Regions from separate parts of the Neobacillus sp. D3-1R genome, predicted to be linked through region 3. Evidence: riboswitches for the same ligand, from Rfam matches in the RefSeq annotation. Region 3 holds a riboswitch; each other region holds the start of a gene.

Region 1 (6,408 bases), 210 kb from region 3:
GTCCGTCATAAAGGTGATGAAGGACAAAACACAAGAAGGAAAGCGCGGAAATGTCCATCATAAGTTTTTAATTTTTTAATATTTAAATCAAATAAAAAAGACCGGGCCACAAAGCCCGATCTCATCAATTTATGCAATTGGTCCGCCATTTTCTTCTATTTCGGCTGGAACATTTGAGAACTTCTTAAAGTTTTCACGGAATTTTGCCGCAAGTTCTTTTGCTTTCATTTCATAAGCTGCCTGGTCTGCCCAAGTTTTATTAGGCTGAAGAACCTCATCCGGAACACCAGGAATGTGTAAAGGAATATTCAATCCAAAGATGGAGTCTTGAACCGTTTCCACATTGGTTAATTCGCCTTCTAATGCAGCTTGAATCATAGCACGTGTATAAGCTAATTTCATACGATTTCCAACACCGTATTCTCCTCCAGTCCAGCCTGTGTTGACTAAGAAGACTTGAGAATTATGTTCGGTAATCTTTTTACCAAGCATTTCTGCATAAGTTGTAGCAGGTAATGGTAAGAATGGTGAACCGAAACATGTTGAGAAAGTAGCTTCTGGAGAAGTAACTCCACGCTCTGTTCCTGCTAATTTGGATGTATAACCACTTAAGAAATGATACATTGCTTGTTCTTTTGTTAATTTTGAAATTGGAGGCAATACTCCAAATGCATCTGCAGTTAAAAATACAATCGTGTTTGGATGTCCCGCAACGCTCGGATCGACAATATTATCAATAGCTTGTAACGGATATGCAGCACGTGTATTTTCTGTTAAGGAGTTATCATCATAATCTGCTAAACGTGTTTCATTATTTAATACCACATTTTCAAGTACAGTGCCGAATCGGATAGCATCAAAAATTTGTGGTTCCTTTTCGCGAGAAAGGTTAATACATTTAGCGTAACAGCCACCTTCAATATTAAAGACACCATTTGCTGACCATCCGTGTTCATCATCACCGATTAAACGGCGGTTTGGATCTGCAGATAATGTAGTTTTACCAGTACCGGATAATCCAAAGAATAGAGCTACATCACCTTCACGTCCTACATTGGCTGAGCAATGCATTGGGAAAATATCTTGTTCAGGCAACAAGTAATTCATAACAGAGAAAATGGATTTTTTCATTTCACCTGCATATTCTGTACCACCGATGAGGACAATTCGCTTCTCAAAGGATATAATAATAAATGTCTCTGAAATTGTGCCATCCACTGCAGGGTCGGCTTTAAAGTTCGGAGCAGATATAACAGTGAATTCTGAAGAATGTTCTAATAGTTCTTCCTCATTCGGTCGAATAAATAATTGATGAGCAAAGAGATTATGCCAAGCGTACTCATTAATAACTTGGATTGGTAGACGATATTTTTTATCTGCACCAGCAAAACCTTTAAAGACATAGACTTCATCTTTATCCTGCAAATAATGGATTACTTTTGTATATAGTCTAGAAAATGCATCTTCAGATATTGGTTGATTGACAGAACCCCAACTGATTTTTTCTTTAACTGAGGCTTCATCAACTATATATTTATCTTTAGGAGAGCGACCTGTATACTTCCCTGTAGTGGCTCTAACCGCTCCTGTTGAAGTTAATAAACCTTCGTTTCGAGTAAGAACTTTTTCTACTAGTTGTGGAACAGATAACTGGACTTGGATATTTTCGCTCTGTAATAATTGGTTTAATTCATTGCGAACGCCAACTGAATTCATTTTATGAATACCTTCCTTTTCCCTTTTTCCTTGGAATTAATTCTGAATAATCATCATTTTTTAAATCATGATATCTTGTTAAATAGTATAACACATTTAACTAATTAGTCTATACTATTCGGATAAATTAGGTAAAAAATTTTACATTTTCCTATCATTTTTCCATATCATTCATTTATATGAAAAATAATCAAAAAAAGCATTGACATCATTCGACATGGTGAGTTATGATTTTACCTTGAACGGATACTCTCTTATCCCGAGCTGGTGGAGGGACAGGCCCTATGAAACCCAGCAACCTACCCAATTTAATAAAGGATCTTACTGATCTTTATTTTTGGAAAAGGTGCTAAACCTGCGCAAGGTATCGACCTTGAACGATAAGAGTGAAAGGCGCGACAGCGAACTAATAACCTTTCCTCAAAAACATGGGAAGGTTTTTTTATTTGTTTTATGAAGTGACCTTTTAGAAATAGCAAAAGAGTTTAATTGTGAGTATACATTTTAATCTGTACATCATAAAAACTCAATGTTTTATTCATACTATAAGGGAATGAGTACCGTATCATAATGAGGTTTAATATAGGAGGAATTCGGATGTCAACAAAACGTCGTTTGTTCACTTCTGAATCAGTAACTGAAGGTCATCCTGATAAAATCTGTGACCAAATTTCTGATTCCATTTTAGACGCTATTCTAGCAAAAGATGCAAATGCTCGTGTAGCAGCAGAAACTTCTGTTACAACTGGTTTAGTTTTAGTAGCAGGTGAAATTACAACTTCTACATATGTAGATATTCCAAAGATCGTTCGCCAAACCATAAAAGACATAGGTTACAACCGTGCGAAATATGGCTTTGACTCTGAGACTTGTGCTGTTTTAACTTCTATCGATGAGCAATCAGCTGATATCGCAATGGGTGTTGACCAAGCTCTTGAAGCTCGTGAAGGACAAATGTCTGAAGAAGAACTTGATGCCATCGGTGCAGGGGACCAAGGTTTAATGTTTGGTTTTGCATGTAATGAAACAAAAGAGCTTATGCCTCTTCCAATTTCATTAGCTCACAAACTTGCTCGTCGTTTAACTTACGTTCGTAAAGAAGAGATTCTTCCATACTTACGTCCAGATGGTAAAACTCAAGTAACAGTTGAATATGATGAAAACGATAAGCCGGTTCGTATCGATACAATCGTTATTTCAACTCAGCACCATCCAGAAATTAGTCTTGAGCAAATTCAACGCAATTTAAAAGAACATGTTATCAATCCGGTTGTTCCTCAAGAATTAATCGACGAAAATACAAAATATTTCATCAACCCAACTGGACGCTTTGTTATCGGTGGACCTCAAGGTGATGCTGGTTTAACAGGACGTAAAATCATTGTAGATACTTATGGCGGTTATGCTCGTCACGGCGGTGGCGCATTCTCTGGTAAGGATCCTACAAAGGTTGACCGTTCTGCTGCGTACGCTGCACGTTATGTTGCAAAAAACCTAGTTGCTGCTGGTTTAGCTGAAAAAGTGGAAGTTCAATTAGCATACGCAATTGGTGTAGCACATCCAGTTTCCATTTCTGTTGATACATTTGGTACAGGTACTGTTGGAGAAGATGTATTAGTTGAACTTGTTCGTGAAAACTTTGACCTGCGCCCAGCAGGCATTATTAAAATGCTAGACCTTCGTCGTCCTATCTATAAGCAAACAGCTGCTTACGGACACTTTGGACGTACAGATGTTGATTTACCATGGGAAAGAACAGATAAAGCTGAAGCTTTAAAAACACAAGCAGCTAATCGTTAATTTCTATTCTAGAAAATGAAAGCATTCTTCATAGAAGAAAACATTGTATTATTCTTCTTTAAAACCAGGGAGTTACATTTTATGTAACTCCCGTTTTTATTTTTCGTCTTATAAAGTGTGAAGGAATAAAACCTCTAATTAAGGGAATAAAACGAATAGCTGGAAATTAAAGTATCCCTTTTTCTTCCTGTTTCGTAAAATTAGGACTATTGAACCGCTAAGTTTTCCGCTTTTTCAGTGCCATTTTTTAAAAAACAGTGGTAGTATTAGAGAGGATATTTTTTAAGACTATCTTGGTAAATTTTCAAAGAGAGAAACGGAGTAGGTGACTACATAATGTGTGGATTTATTGGTTGTGTCCATGATCAAGCACAACAATTTCGTGATGAAGATAAACAACTGTTTAAAAATATGAATAATGTCATTACCCATCGTGGTCCAGATGATGATGGCTATTATTTAGATGAATATATTCAATTTGGTTTTCGCCGTTTAAGTATCATTGATATTGAAAGCGGTCATCAGCCGTTAACGTATGAAAATGAACGCTATTGGATTCTTTTTAATGGTGAGATTTATAATTACGTGGAATTAAGAGAAGAACTGGTTAAGGAAGGCTTAACCTTTGCTACTCATTCTGACACAGAGGTAATCATTGCTCTTTACAGCCGTTTAAAAGAGAAAGCGGTTGAAAAGCTAAGAGGTATGTTTGCAATCCTTATCTGGGATAAGGAAGAACAAACACTCTTTGGAGCACGTGACTCCTTTGGAATTAAACCTTTATTTTTCTATCAGGATGCAGAGCGTACTTTGTTTGGTTCAGAAAAGAAAAGTATTTTATTAGCTTTAGAAAACACAGAACTCAATAGAGATGCTTTACAGTATTATTTGACCTATCAATTTGTTCCAGAACCTTATAGCATGACTGCTGGAATACAAAAATTAGAGCCAGGGCATTATTTTACGAAAAAAATCGGTTCGAAAATGGAAGTAAAGCGCTATTGGAGAGCTTCCTTCCACCCTGTACAAAAATCAGAATCTGACTTTGTGAAGGAAATAAAAGATGTTCTTTTTGATAGTGTCAAGATGCATATGCGCAGTGATGTGCCAGTAGGATCGTTTTTATCTGGTGGAATTGATTCATCGATCATTGCATCGATAGCAAAGGAATTCCATCCAGCTATAAAAACCTTTTCAGTTGGTTTTGATCATAATGGGTTTAGTGAAATTGATGTGGCCAAGGAAACAGCTGAAAAGTTAGGTGTAGAAAATATTAGTTATATCATATCACCGCAGGAATATATGAATGAAATTCCTAAAATTATGTGGCATATGGATGATCCACTTGCAGATCCAGCTTGTGTACCACTTTATTTTGTAGCACGTGAAGCTAGAAAGCATGTAACCGTCGTTCTTTCTGGGGAAGGTGCGGATGAATTATTTGGTGGATATAATATTTACCGTGAGCCGCAATCACTAGAAGTATTCAATAAAATTCCTCGTGTTGGTAAAGCTGTTCTTAAAGGAATCGCAAATGTTTTACCGGAAGGAACGAAAGGTAAAAGCTTTATTGAACGTGGTGTAACACCAATGGAAGAGCGCTATATTGGAAATGCCAAAATGTTTACAGAAGAGGAAAAACGCCATCTTTTGAAGGGCTATCAAGAAGGGTTAAACTATACAGATATTACAAAGCCTCTATATGCTGAAAGCAAAGGCTATGATCCAGTTGACCGCATGCAGTTTATTGATATTCACACTTGGATGCGTGGAGACATTCTCTTAAAAGCAGATAAAATGACGATGGCTCATTCCTTAGAGCTTCGTGTTCCTTTCTTAGATAAGGTTGTTTTTGATGTTGCTTCTAAAATTCCAACCAGTTTAAAAACAGCAAATGGAACAACTAAATATATCTTAAGAAAAGCGGCTGAAGGCATTGTTCCTGATCATGTTCTAAATCGTAAAAAACTTGGATTCCCTGTACCCATTCGCCATTGGTTAAAGGATGAAATGAATGATTGGGCAAAAAAAATAATCCGTGAAAGTAATACGGATCATTTAATCAATAAGGCCTATCTATTAAAGCTGCTAGAAGATCATTGCCAAAACAAAGCGGACAATAGCCGCAAAATTTGGACTGTGCTCATGTTTATGGTTTGGCATCAGGTGTATGTGGAAAAAGTTTATGATTTTGAAACGGCTTTGGTTGGAGATACTGTTCTACAACCCATGTAAGAACTATTGTGGAAGATAAGTAATCGCTTGTCTTCCCATTTGCACCCAAGATTCCTCGAAATCTTTAATGGGTGCTTTTTTATTTTTTTCTCCAGTTAAAGGATCATTAAAATAGATAAAGTTTTTGTCAAAGCCTGTTAAAAGAACCGAGTGTTCCCTGTAGGTCACTCTGACCTCTCCTTTTGGTGTTTGCCAGGTAATAAAGGAGTCATTCGATAACTTTTGATATCGGGTGTTGGTAATAACCCAAACTGGTCGGTGATCAGAAAGATGAATTTTTATTTCTTTAAAATCACTGCCTGTAAAATCCTTTATTCTCCCAGGAAGATACTTTTCGGCAAGCTGACGGATAGGTTCATGGTATACTCCCAAACCAGGCTCTTGAAAAGTATACATACTTCCAACGAAGCCTTCATTAGGATGGCCAAAATAGGTTTTCCCATTTTCTACTTTATAAGGTGTTCGATCTTTTGTTATTTCTTTAGCTAAGGTCATTTTATCAACGTTAATGTCTGCACTTTGCAATAGCATTGCAAGGCTAGTCACTTCACAGCCACGAGGCAATTCAGGATATTGACTAACGGTAGCTATATTTAATAAAACATGATCTTGTATCTTGATAATGGGTAATTCAGTTATGTCCTCTACCAAATAAGT
Region 2 (6,408 bases), 2.3 Mb from region 3:
CTTTTCCTGACTTAAGAAATAAATGTTCACCCATTAATTGGAAGAGGTGAAGTTTACTATATTGATGCACCAGTTCCCCCTGGCGATTAATGATTAAAAGGGTGTTATAGATACCATCTTTTTCCTGATTCGCAATGGATCCTCCAACAAAATGTACATTGAACTTTTTAGCCTTTTCTCGCAGAAAATCAATCGTTTTCTTTGCATGTTGGTCTGCTGTAACTGGTAAGTTTTCTAAATCATAACCTGTTGTCCACAATTCAGGAAAGACAATGATATCCGGTGATTTTTGCATGGCTAATTCAATTTGGGCTTCTGCCTTTTGATAATTTAATTCTGGATTCCCAAATTCTATCGACATTTGGATTAGAGCAATTTTATATTTCATCATGACTCACCACAATCTTTTAAATTTTTCTTTACATTCTGTCATTAAAGTTATATCATTTGTGACTAGATTTTCAATAAAAATTTTCTAATAGATTTGTGTAGGTGAATGTAGATGAAGACTTTTCAACAATCTAATTTATTAAATAGTTTACCAAAGCAGTTTTTTGCTTCTCTTGTTAAGAAAGTATCCCTTTCTGTTGCTAATGGTCATGATGTCATTAATCTTGGGCAAGGTAATCCCGATCAGCCGACACCAGAACATATTGTAAAAAAATTGCAGGAAGCAGCAGCGAATCCCATAAATCATAAGTATTCGCCCTTTCAGGGATATAAGTATTTCAAGCAGGCTGCTGTCGATTTTTATGAAAGAGAATATGGGGTTAGTTTAGATCCTGATACGGAAGTAGCGGTTCTATTTGGCGGTAAGGCAGGCTTAGTAGAAATTCCGCAATGCTTATTAAATCCTGGTGATACCATACTTGTCCCAGATCCAGGGTATCCAGATTATTGGTCAGGTGTATCGCTTGCCCAGGCAAACATGGTTACAATGCCTTTGCTAGAAGAGAATGGCTTTTTACCTGTATATGAAACGATTGAACCTGAAATTCTTGAAAAAGCGAAATTAATGTTTTTAAACTATCCCAATAACCCTACTGGTGCTACTGCATCTCTTGAATTTTTTGAAAAAACGGTAGAATTAGCAAAGAATACGAATATTTGTGTGGTACATGACTTTGCCTATGGCGCAATTGGGTTTGATGGACAAAAGCCGATCAGCTTTTTACAAACGGAAGGGGCTAAGGATATTGGAATCGAAATCTATACTTTATCCAAAACCTATAACATGGCAGGCTGGCGTGTTGGATTTGCGGTAGGAAATCGCAGTGTCATTTCTGCTATTGAACTGTTACAGGACCACCTTTATGTAAGCATTTTTGGAGGAATTCAGGAAGCTGCAGCAGTAGCTTTAAACGCTTCACAACAGTGTGTGGAAGAGCTAAATGCCTTATATGAATCTAGAAGAAACGTCTTGATAGAGGGATTAAAGTCAATTGGTTGGGATGTTCGTGCACCAAAAGGTTCATTTTTTGCTTGGTTAAAGGTCCCGGAAGGCTATACTTCTGAAGAATTTGCGGATTTTTTATTAGAAAAGGCACATATTGCTGTCGCACCAGGAGTAGGATTTGGTCATTATGGAGAAGGTTATGTTCGTGTTGGACTCTTAACTTCTGAAGGAAGAATGCAAGAAGCAGTAGAGAGAATTAAATCTTTAGAAATTTTCAAATAATCCATTGACAATGTTATTAAATCCTGTCATAATCCAAATTAATTTGAAAAATAACATTTACAACGTATAAAATAAATAAACGATTTTCTTATCAAGAGCAGGCGGAGGGACTAGCCCTATGAAGCCCGGCAACCGATTTTATGAATCCGTTCATAAAGCACGGTGCTAATTCTTGCAGCGAAAAAGCTGAAAGATAAGAGGACGTTAGTTATGTATGCTAACCTCTTCTTATTTGAAGAGGTTTTTTTATTGTGAAAATTGCAAACAAAGAATAGTCATGCAGATGAGTTTGAAAGGAAGATTTACGATGAATGATTTAATTGCTACGTATCTTATTAAAGATATCAAGGGTAGCCCACTTAAAAAAGCAGAGGATATAGCTCTCGGATTAACAATTGGATCATGGACTGATCTACCTGAACTTGAGCAAAATCAATTAAGAAAACATAAAGGCAAAGTAGTTTCTATCGAAGAAGATCCTGAACATGAAGGGGAAGCCATTATAAAGATTGCCTATCCTCCTGTAAACTTCTCAGCAGATATTCCGGCTATGTTAACCACAGTGTTTGGGAAATTATCATTGGACGGAAAGGTCAAATTACTAGATTTAGAGTTTCCTGATCAATTAAAGGATATCTTTCCAGGTCCAAGGTTTGGGATAAACGGAATAAGGGAGAAATTAGGTGTTTACGATCGACCGTTACTAATGAGTATCTTTAAAGGTGTAATCGGGAGAGATCTTAATTTCTTATCTAGACAACTTGAAGCACAAGCCTTAGGAGGGGTTGACATTGTAAAGGATGATGAAATCCTTTTTGATAATGGATTAACCCCATTTGAAGAACGAATTTTATCAGGAAAAAGAGTATTACAAAACACTTATGAACAATCTGGACATCGGACTTTGTATGCGGTTAATTTATCGGGACGGACCTCTCGTTTAAAAGAAAAAGCTCGAAAAGCGAAAGAGTTAGGTGCTGATTTATTATTATTTAATGTTTTTGCTTATGGGCTAGATACTCTCCAAGAATTGCGTGAAGATGATGAAATTGGATTGCCAATAATGGCGCATCCAGCAGTAAGTGGTGCCCTTACTTCTTCTAATTCCTATGGATTATCTCACTCACTCTTACTTGGTAAACTCTTGAGATATGCTGGGGCAGATTTATCCTTATTCCCATCACCTTATGGTTCTGTAGCATTAGAAAAAGAGAAGGCAATATCGATTAAACAGGAGCTAATAAAAGAAGATACCTACTATAAGAAAGCATTTCCTGTACCATCCGCTGGAATTCATCCTGGATTGGTTCCATTATTAATTAATGATTTCGGGCAAGATTCTATCATAAATGCAGGCGGTGGTGTTCACGGCCACCCATTGGGTGCAATAGGTGGTGGAAAAGCGTTTCGACAAGCGATTGATGTACATTTGAAGGGCCAAACTCTGATAGAAGGTGCCGAAACATACCCAGAATTAAAGACAGCCCTTGAGTTATGGGGATATGTGGAGGTGAATTCATAATGGGCAGACCTGTTATTTATTGTGATTTTGATGGAACAATCACGGAAAAAGACAATATTATTGCGATCATGAAAGAGTTTGCTCCTCCTGGATGGGAAGCAATAAAAGACGATATATTGTCTCAAAAAGTTAGCATTCAAAATGGAGTGGGCCAATTATTTGCGTTGCTCCCAAGCAATCTAAAAAATGATATCGTCCAATTTTCCTTAAAAAATGCTGTCATACGTGATGGTTTTCCTGAGTTATTACAGTTAACAAAGGAAGAAGGAATTCCTTTTCATGTTGTAAGTGGGGGGATTGACTTTTTTGTAGATCCCATCTTAGAGCCATATGGACCATTTACTAGTATATATTGTAACAGCGCAGATTTTTTGAATCATACAATCAATATACTTTGGCCGAATGCTTGCGATGATCTTTGTGATAACGGTTGTGGATGCTGCAAACCCAGTGTTATTAGAAAATTAAAAAATCCAAATGATTTCACAATCGTAATTGGAGATTCCATTACAGATTTAGAAGCAGCAAAACAAGCGGATTTTGTTTTTGCTAGGGAGTTTTTGGCTGATAAGTGTGAAGAATTAGGCATTCAATATAAAAAGTTCGAAACGTTTTACGATTGTATAGATTTAATTAAAAAATGGATTGGGGTGAATCGAGCAAATGTTTAAAGAAAAATGGAATGAGTTAGCGGATGTAAAGGATGAGCTTGCTGGCCGAGACTGGTTTATGGGCACAAGTGGAAATTTAGCTATTAAGGTGCAAAACGAGCCATTGCAATTTTTAGTTACAGCAAGTGGAAAAGATAAGCGCCAAAGAACAGATGAGGACTTTTTATTAGTAGATCAGTTTGGTCAACCAGCTGTCCCAACCCATTTAAAGCCTTCTGCTGAAACTTTATTACATGTTGAAATTTACCGAAGAACTAATGCTGGTTGCAGCTTGCATGTTCACACCATCGATAACAATGTTATATCAGAGATTTACGGTGACCGAGGAGAGGTTTCTTTTCAAGGCCAAGAACTGATTAAAGCTTTTGATCAATGGGAAGAAGATGCTGTATTAAAAATACCAATTATCCGCAATTATGCGCATATACCAACCTTATCCAAGGCATTTTCAGAACATATTCATGGTGACTCAGGTGCTGTATTAATACGTAATCATGGAATTACAGTTTGGGGAAGAACCGCTTTCGAAGCAAAAAAAATCTTAGAAGCATCAGAATTCTTATTCCGCTATCAACTGAGATTATTAGAACACAAACCTTTCCAATTATTTAAAGTAGTTTAATTTAATTAAATTTTAAGATATTGCTCTGTTAAAGAGCAGTATCGATTTGTAACAATGTTGATTGGAGCGAAAGGCGCGAGACTCCTGCGGGAGAAGCGGGACAGGTGAGACCCCACAGGAGCGCCAGCGACGAGGAGGCTCACAGCACGCCCCGCGGAAAGCGAGTGCCTGCAGCGGAAATCAACATTCCTATATAACAGAGACTAAAATAAAAAAAGTGAGGGAATTGACATGGCATATATTAAATTTCAAGAAAACGGTAATCTGATTGAAAATCAACAGGAAGTATTAGACTTTTTAACAAGCCAAGAAGTGATTTATGAGCACTGGGATATTACTAAACTTCCAGCACATCTTAATGAGAAATATCTTCTATCTGACGAGGAAAAAGAAGAAATATTAAATACATTTGATGGTGAAATCGCGGCTATCTCTGAAAGAAGAGGATATAAGGCTCAAGATGTAATCTCTCTATCTGAAAATACACCGAATCTAGAACAACTTCTAGTAAATTTCCAAAAAGAGCATCATCATACTGACGACGAAGTTCGTTTTATTGTAAGCGGACATGGCGTATTTATTATCCAAGGAAAAGACGGAGCTTTCTTTGAGGTACATTTAAATCCTGGTGATTTAATTTCTGTTCCACCGAATATTCGACATTACTTTACTTTAAAAGAGGATAGAAAAGTTGTGGCTATTCGTATCTTTGTTACAACAGAGGGCTGGGTACCTATTTACGAAAAAGAAGAAGTAGAAGCTTAATATTTTGATAAAGTCCCTTCACTTAGGTGATGGGTCTTTTTGACTATTATAAGGGGTGTTAGTGTCGAAAAATAGGATATAATACCTAAGGTTGTTGTCGAATCCGAAGAGTTGATTGGAAGTTTTGTCTAATATTGCGAATCTATTTACATTTATTCAAATTATTGTCATAATTCATCAGGTATACAAATTAAGTACCTTAATGTATAAGTGGAAAGTGGATTAGGAGGAAATAGAGTTGTGCCAGACAGACAAGGTGCATTCAAATAGAATGCTAGAAGAGATCAATGAGATTAGAGAAATGATGATGTTGTCCGCAAAAGTCACTGGGTTTACTAGCCAAGAAACTTTACATTATAGTCAAGAACTAGATAAATTAATATATGAATACCAATGTACCTTTCGCAATGAACCAAAAAGTAAAAATGAAATAAAAATTTCTGTTCAGCATATGTTAGTATGGCCACGAGCCTCTTTGACCTCAGAGATTATATATATATAAGATAGAAAAAAGGACTGAATGATTTTCAGTCCTTTTATATATATTTAAAATATATCGATAATGAAAATCATAAACAATAAGCCGACTATAAAGGAATATGTAGCATTCCTCTCATTTCCATCTCCATGACTCTCAGGTATTAATTCTTTATAGATAATGAAAAGCATGGCTCCTGCTGCAAAGGCAAGACCATAAGGCACAAGTGCATCTAGATAAGAAGTTAGGTAGTACCCTAATAGAGAAGTGATAATTTCAATAGCCCCGGTCAAGGTTGAGATGATAAAAGCTTTAACCTTATTTATTTTTTGATTGATTAAAAATAAGGCAACTAATAGTCCTTCAGGTGCATTTTGAAACCCAATAGCAAATGCGATTAGATTCCCAGTTTCTCCATGGTTTGATGCATAACTTACTCCAACAGAGAGGCCTTCTGGAATATTATGCAAGGTAATAGCCGCGATAATTAACAATGCCTTTTCATCAAATTTAAGTCCACTTTTTGAATGCTGTAAATCTATATGTGGGATATTTTTTTCCATTATAGTTAAGACAAAAACACCGAGAATAATTCCAATAGCTAACGGAATAAAACCATCGTAGCTTAAAGCTTCAGGAATAAGCCCCATCGTAGAAGCAGCCATCATAACA
Region 3 (6,408 bases):
ATAGCCTGAATAGGTTCTTTTAATTCTACATTCTTAGGAATATAGAGGAAAATTCCACCATTAACCAATGCGGCATGTAGAGCTGTTAATTTATGTTCATCAATCTTTACACCATTTGTCATGAAATACTTTTGAAGTAATTCACCATGTTCTCTTGCTGCTGAAAAGATATCTGTAAAAATAACTCCACTTTCTTTTAGCTCAGAAGAAACCTCCAAGTAAGCTGGTGTTGTATTGTTTTGGATATATAAATTTCTATTTTGTGATTCCGTATCTACTAATACCTTTACCGCTTTAGGTAGATCTGATAAAGATTGGTAAGCGTTGCTTTTCACTTGATGAGTATCAAACTGTGTGAAGTTCCACTTATCAATTTTCGTTTTATCAGGCTTTGGCAATGGTAATTGTACGGCATTTGATAATGCATTTATTCTTAATTCTGTTAACCATGCAGGTTCGCCATTTTCTTTTGAAAAATTAGCGATATACTCCTGATCAAATGGTAGTTTTGTATCAATTGTCATGTTGATCCCCCTAACGCTTAAGCTTCTTGCCCAACTGTTTCGTCTTCAATTCCTAGTTCTTTCTTGATCCAGTCATATCCTTCTGCTTCTAAGCGTTGTGCAAGCTCAGGTCCACCTGATTTTACGATACGACCTTGCATCATCACATGCACAGTGTCAGGAGTGATATAGTTTAATAAACGTTGGTAGTGAGTGATAATTAAGCAACCAAAGTCTCCTCCACGCATTTCGTTAATACCTTTCGATACTACCTTCAGTGCGTCGATATCTAATCCAGAGTCGATTTCATCTAATATAGCTAATTTTGGTTCTAACATCATTAATTGTAGAATTTCGTTACGCTTCTTCTCCCCACCAGAGAAACCTTCATTTAAATAACGTTGTGCCATATCTGGATCCATTTCAAGGAATTCCATTTTTGAATCCATTTTTCTGATGAACTTCATTAGTGAGATTTCATTTCCTTCACCAAGACGGCTATTTAAAGCAGAACGTAAGAAGTCTGCGTTCGTTACTCCATTGATTTCACTTGGATATTGCATAGCTAAGAAAAGACCTGCACGGGCACGCTCATCCACTTCCATTTCAAGAACGTCTTGACCGTCAAGTGTTATGCTACCACTCGTTACTTCATATTTTGGATGACCCATAATAGCTGAAGAAAGAGTAGATTTCCCTGTACCATTTGGACCCATGATAGCGTGGATTTCTCCACCTTTTATTTCAAGGTTTAAACCTTTAATGATTTCTTTCCCATCAATCGCTACATGTAAGTCTTTAATTGTTAAAGTTGATCCTGCCATATCTATACCTCCGAAGTATAATATTTGATGACTTGTTCATTCATCAAATCTCATTCTCATTTTATTCTCATTACAATCTTATAACAAATAGAATCTGATAGCAACCATTTAAGACGATTTACACTACCGTGATAATGTTAATGTATTTTGTTGAAAAAATCATTGATTTATATCAATTTTTATTAAAAACTATTTTTTTATTAGGCATTTTACATTACATATTAGTTTTTCCTCTATTGTCCCTTATTCATGTATGAGAATAAGGGACAGACTGAAAAAGTCTGCCCCTTAGCAATTTTCTTCCTTATTATATAAGTTACTTATTGTTTTAACTGATTTAACTCTTCCATTGCTTCTTGAACGAGAGTAACAGCTTGGCTCATAGCTGCTCCACCGCCAAATGCAGCTGTCACACCTACCGCTTCTAAAATCTCTTCTTCACTGGCTCCTTCATCAAGGCAACCTTTCACATGATAAATAATACAGTATTCATCTTGAGAATATAAACTGATTCCCAGGGCGATTAATTGTTTATCCTTTTTGGATAATACTCCTTCTTCAAAACATGCCTCTGTAAAGGCATTATAATGTTGAGCCAACTTAGGCATTTTTTGCGTAAAAGTACCTAACCCTACTTTATATTCATGTAAAGCTAATTCTGTAGAATTTCTTAGTTCATTGTTATGTTCCATGTTTTCACTCCATCCTAATCAATATCAAAATTAGTATGATAACAACAAATGAGTGCTATGCATTTTTAGTAAAAGAAAAAGGTCAGAACTCTTTATGAAGTTCTGACCTTAACCTTATTATTCTGAAACTGGTACAACTGCACCTTTATATTTTTCAAGAATGAAATCTTGAATTTCTTTTGAACGTAGAACTTCTACTAATGTTTTAATTTCTTCTTTATTTTCGTCACCTTTGCGAACAGCAATGACGTTTACATAAGGTGAATCGCTTTCTTCGATCGCAATAGAATCTTCAAGTGGATTTAATCCTGCATCAATTGCATAGTTAGAGTTAATTAACACCGCATCGCCTTCACCGTTGTTATAAATTTGAGGAAGTAAAGATGCTTCATATTCTGCGTCAAAGTTTAACTTTTTAGGATTTTCTACAATATCATCAACGGTAGCTTCTGTCTTTTCAACGCCTTCTTTTAACTTAATTAAACCTTTGTTTTCTAACATCGTTAAGATACGGCCGTGGTCTGCAACTGAGTTACTTACAATGATATGTGCACCTTCAGGAAGTTCATCAAGGCTCTTATATTTTTTTGAGTAAACACCAATTGGCTCGATGTGGATTCCGCCTGCATTGACAAAGTCATATCCATTTTCTTTAATTTGAGCATTTAAGTAAGGGATATGTTGGAAGTAGTTTGCATCTAATTCACCAGATTCTAATGCTTGGTTTGGTAATACATAATCTTGGAAAGTTGTGATTTCTAAGTCAATCCCCTTATCTTTTAATAGAGGTTTTGCTTCTTCTAAAATTTCAGCATGGGGAACGTTAGACGCTCCAACCACTAATTTCTTTAATCCATCTTCTTTACCTGCATTTCCACCCTCTGTTTTTTCTTCAGAAGTTCCGCAAGCTGCAAGAACTAATGCCATTGCTAATGATAATAGTACACTTAACCATTTTTTCATGTTCCATTTCTCCTTTATCTTTTATCTAATTTAGCGGTGATAATATCACCAATGAATTGAATAATAAAAACGATGACTAAAATGACGATTGTTGCCATTAAGGTGACGTCAAATCGACTTCTTTGGAAACCTTCTAAATAAGCAAGATTCCCTAATCCCCCTGCTCCAATAACACCCGCCATTGCGGTAAAACCAACTAAGGATATAGCCGTAACTGTTATCCCTGATACTAATGCTGGCATGGATTCTGGAAGTAAAACTTTTAAAATAATGGTGCTCGTTTTTGCACCCATAGATTTGGCTGCTTCAATAACACCTTTATTGATTTCTCTTAACCCTATTTCCACCATTCGTGCATAAAAAGGTGCTGCCCCTATTATAAGCGCCGGTAATGCAGCATCTTCCCCAATCATGGTTCCTACAATGAATTTAGTAAAAGGGATTAATAATACAATCAGAATAATAAAAGGAATAGATCGAAAAATATTTACCAATGCGCTGATAATCGTGTTAATCACTTTGTTTTCCCATATATTATCCTTTGATGTTAAAAACAATAGTAGGCCAAGGATAATACCTAGAACAAACGTTGCCAACACAGAGATCCCTGTCATGTATAAAGTTTCATATGTCGCCTGCCACATTCGTTCCCAGTTTACATTTGGAAAGAACTTTTCAACCATTTGTTACCACCTCCACTCCAACAGCTTGAGAGCGAATAAAATCGATGGCTTTTGTGATTTCTTTACTCTCTCCATCAATATGGATAAATAATGATCCGTAAGAGCCATTCTGTGTCTGATTAATTTTCCCTTGAAGAATATTAACGGTTACATTATGATGGCGGATAAGATTCGTAATCACAGGTTGCTCAGTAGCTTCGCCAACAAATGTTAACTGAACGACTTTTCCTTCTGGATAACGACCGATGAGATGCTCAGCTGTTTCCTTTGTTTCCTCCGGTTCTGTAACCTGTTGGACAAAACGTTTTGTTATGGGCTGCTGAGGATTTTTAAACACTTCTAACACCGGCCCTAACTCCACTATTTTTCCACCTTCCATCACAGCTACCCGATGGCAAATTTTTTGAATTACATGCATTTCATGTGTAATCAAGACAATCGTTAATCCTAAGCGATTATTAATATCAACTAGTAAATCTAGTATAGAATCCGTTGTTTGTGGGTCCAAAGCAGATGTCGCTTCATCACAAAGTAAAACTTTAGGATTATTAGCTAGTGCTCGTGCAATCCCTACTCTTTGCTTTTGACCACCACTGAGTTCTGATGGATAAGCATCTTCCCTTCCATCTAGACCAACTAGCTTAATCAACTCATCCACGCGGCGAATTCTTTCTGCTTTTGTTACCCCAGCAATTTCAAGCGGAAAGGAGATATTCTCTCGAACTGTTCTCGACCAAAGGAGATTAAAATGTTGAAATATCATACTGATTTCTTGTCTTGCCTTACGAAGGTCACTGCCTTTGATTTTTGAAATGACACGTTCAGCAACTGTAATGGTCCCAGCTGATGGGATTTCAAGTCCATTAAGCATACGGATTAATGTACTTTTTCCTGCACCACTATACCCAATGACCCCAAAAATTTCGCCTTCAGTGATTTCTAAATTCACATCATCTACTGCTCTAACCTGACCTTTTTTGGACGAATATACTTTTTGAACATTTTTGATCGATATCATTTTTTCACCCTCTTTACTTCCGGATTATTATTCTCGAATTATATATAAACATAGGGTTGGGTTATTAAGGGAAAATCATTCTAAGAAAATAAAAATGCCTTTCTGCAAATGAGCAGAAAGGCACAATCCATCGATTTTCCTTTCTCTCATCTCCCAAAGCTACGCTTTGCGTGAATTGGCACCATTTCAATACGAATATTGACGGTTGCCGGGCTTCATAGGGCACATCCCTCCACCTCTCTTGATAAGAGCAAACCACAAACTATATTTAATTAACACGTTAATGTATTTAAGTGAATTTCGTAATCACGATTGATATCGTATCACGGAAAAAGTAGGGTGTCAATCTATTTTTCTAGAATAATTTATGGGTATTTTTTCAATTTACATTTATACCTGTAATGAAATAGAACGTATACCCGTCGCATTTTCAATTGCTTGTTCTAAGTCTTCTATTAAATCTTCTACATTTTCGATTCCAATAGATAGTCTGATTAAATCTTCTGAAACTCCTGAAGCTATTAACCCTTCATTGTCTAATTGTTGATGCGTCGTGCTTGCAGGATGAATCATTAAGCTTTTGGCATCTCCTACATTGGCAACATGTGCCCAGAGCTTAGCCGAATTAATTAACTTTGCTCCTGCTTCTCTACCACCTTTTATGCCAAAAACAACCACTGCCCCAGCACCTTTTGGTAAGTATTTCTCGACTAGGTGATAATCAGGATGCGGTTCATTACCTGGATACCCTACCCAATCAACTGCTGAGTGTTCCTCGAGGTAACGTACAATTACTTTTGTATTGGCAATGTGCTCCTTCATTCTAACATGTAGTGTTTCTAACCCTAGTGTGAATTGGAAGGCATTTTGCGGACTTAGTGATGGCCCAAGATCGCGGAGAAGTTGAACTCTTGCCTTAATAATATAAGCTTGGGATCCTAACGCCTCACTATAGACTAAGTTATGATAGCTTGGATCAGGTTCATTAAATCCAGGGAACTTGCTAGAATTCCAATCAAACTTCCCACCATCAACAATAATTCCTCCAAGTGTAGTTCCATTACCTAATAACCATTTTGTGGCTGAATGTACCACAATGTCCGCTCCGTATTCGATTGGTCTGCAAAGGTATGGAGTTGCAAAGGTATTATCAATGATTAACGGAATCCCATGGGAATGAGCGATTTCAGATACCTTTTCGATATCTAATACTCTTAAACTCGGATTGCCAATTGTTTCAGCAAAAACGGCTTTTGTTTTTTCCGAGATAGCTGCTGCAAAATTCTCCGGCTTTTCGGGATCGACAAACCTAACTGTGATTCCATACTTCGGCAACGTTGTCGCAAATAAATTATAGGTTCCACCATAAAGCGTCGAAGCCGAAACGATTTCATCCCCAGCTTGAGCAATGTTTAAAATCGCCAATGTAATAGCAGCCATACCGCTTGCAACGGCTAGCGCCCCTACACCACCTTCTAGCAAAGCAACTCTTTCTTCAAATACAGTAACCGTTGGATTGTGTATTCTTGTGTATATGTAACCAGGCTCTTTTAATGCAAATAGATTGGCAGCATGCTCCGTATTCTGAAATTGGTAGGCATTATTTTGATAAATCGGAACTGCTCTAGCCCCTGTTACGGGGTCAGGTGTTAAACCTCCGTGAACACTTAATGTCTCAAATCGATAATTTTTTTGATTTACACTCATTCTCAATCTCTCCTTCTA

Evidence for each region. Region 3 has a riboswitch for S-adenosylmethionine ahead of ACSBPO_RS18835 (methionine ABC transporter ATP-binding protein). Riboswitches for the same ligand answer to the same signal wherever they lie in the genome.
Region 1: linked by a shared signal. The riboswitch ahead of metK (methionine adenosyltransferase) and the one ahead of ACSBPO_RS18835 (methionine ABC transporter ATP-binding protein) in region 3 are both predicted to bind S-adenosylmethionine.
Region 2: linked by a shared signal. The riboswitch ahead of mtnW (2,3-diketo-5-methylthiopentyl-1-phosphate enolase) and the one ahead of ACSBPO_RS18835 (methionine ABC transporter ATP-binding protein) in region 3 are both predicted to bind S-adenosylmethionine.

What each region holds. Positions count from the first base shown of each region.
Region 1 covers NZ_CP197471.1:3,442,771-3,449,178, reverse strand. The annotation lists gene pckA (phosphoenolpyruvate carboxykinase (ATP)) at 130-1,716, opposite strand; SAM riboswitch class I at 1,968-2,103, shown strand; gene metK (methionine adenosyltransferase) at 2,314-3,516, shown strand; gene asnB (asparagine synthase (glutamine-hydrolyzing)) at 3,853-5,751, shown strand; gene ACSBPO_RS17655 (C39 family peptidase) at 5,755-6,408, opposite strand, start outside.
Region 2 covers NZ_CP197471.1:1,318,255-1,324,662, forward strand. The annotation lists gene ACSBPO_RS06680 (carbon-nitrogen family hydrolase) at 1-388, opposite strand, end outside; gene ACSBPO_RS06685 (pyridoxal phosphate-dependent aminotransferase) at 503-1,678, shown strand; SAM riboswitch class I at 1,764-1,878, shown strand; gene mtnW (2,3-diketo-5-methylthiopentyl-1-phosphate enolase) at 1,986-3,200, shown strand; gene ACSBPO_RS06695 (2-hydroxy-3-keto-5-methylthiopentenyl-1-phosphate phosphatase) at 3,200-3,871, shown strand; gene ACSBPO_RS06700 (methylthioribulose 1-phosphate dehydratase) at 3,864-4,493, shown strand; gene ACSBPO_RS06705 (cupin domain-containing protein) at 4,725-5,258, shown strand; gene ACSBPO_RS06710 (Spo0E family sporulation regulatory protein-aspartic acid phosphatase) at 5,497-5,760, shown strand; gene ACSBPO_RS06715 (ZIP family metal transporter) at 5,805-6,408, opposite strand, start outside.
Region 3 covers NZ_CP197471.1:3,656,805-3,663,212, forward strand. The annotation lists gene sufD (Fe-S cluster assembly protein SufD) at 1-524, opposite strand, end outside; gene sufC (Fe-S cluster assembly ATPase SufC) at 542-1,327, opposite strand; gene ACSBPO_RS18820 (carboxymuconolactone decarboxylase family protein) at 1,648-2,019, opposite strand; gene ACSBPO_RS18825 (MetQ/NlpA family ABC transporter substrate-binding protein) at 2,137-2,982, opposite strand; gene ACSBPO_RS18830 (methionine ABC transporter permease) at 2,997-3,665, opposite strand; gene ACSBPO_RS18835 (methionine ABC transporter ATP-binding protein) at 3,658-4,683, opposite strand; SAM riboswitch class I at 4,827-4,934, opposite strand; gene ACSBPO_RS18840 (O-acetylhomoserine aminocarboxypropyltransferase/cysteine synthase family protein) at 5,074-6,390, opposite strand.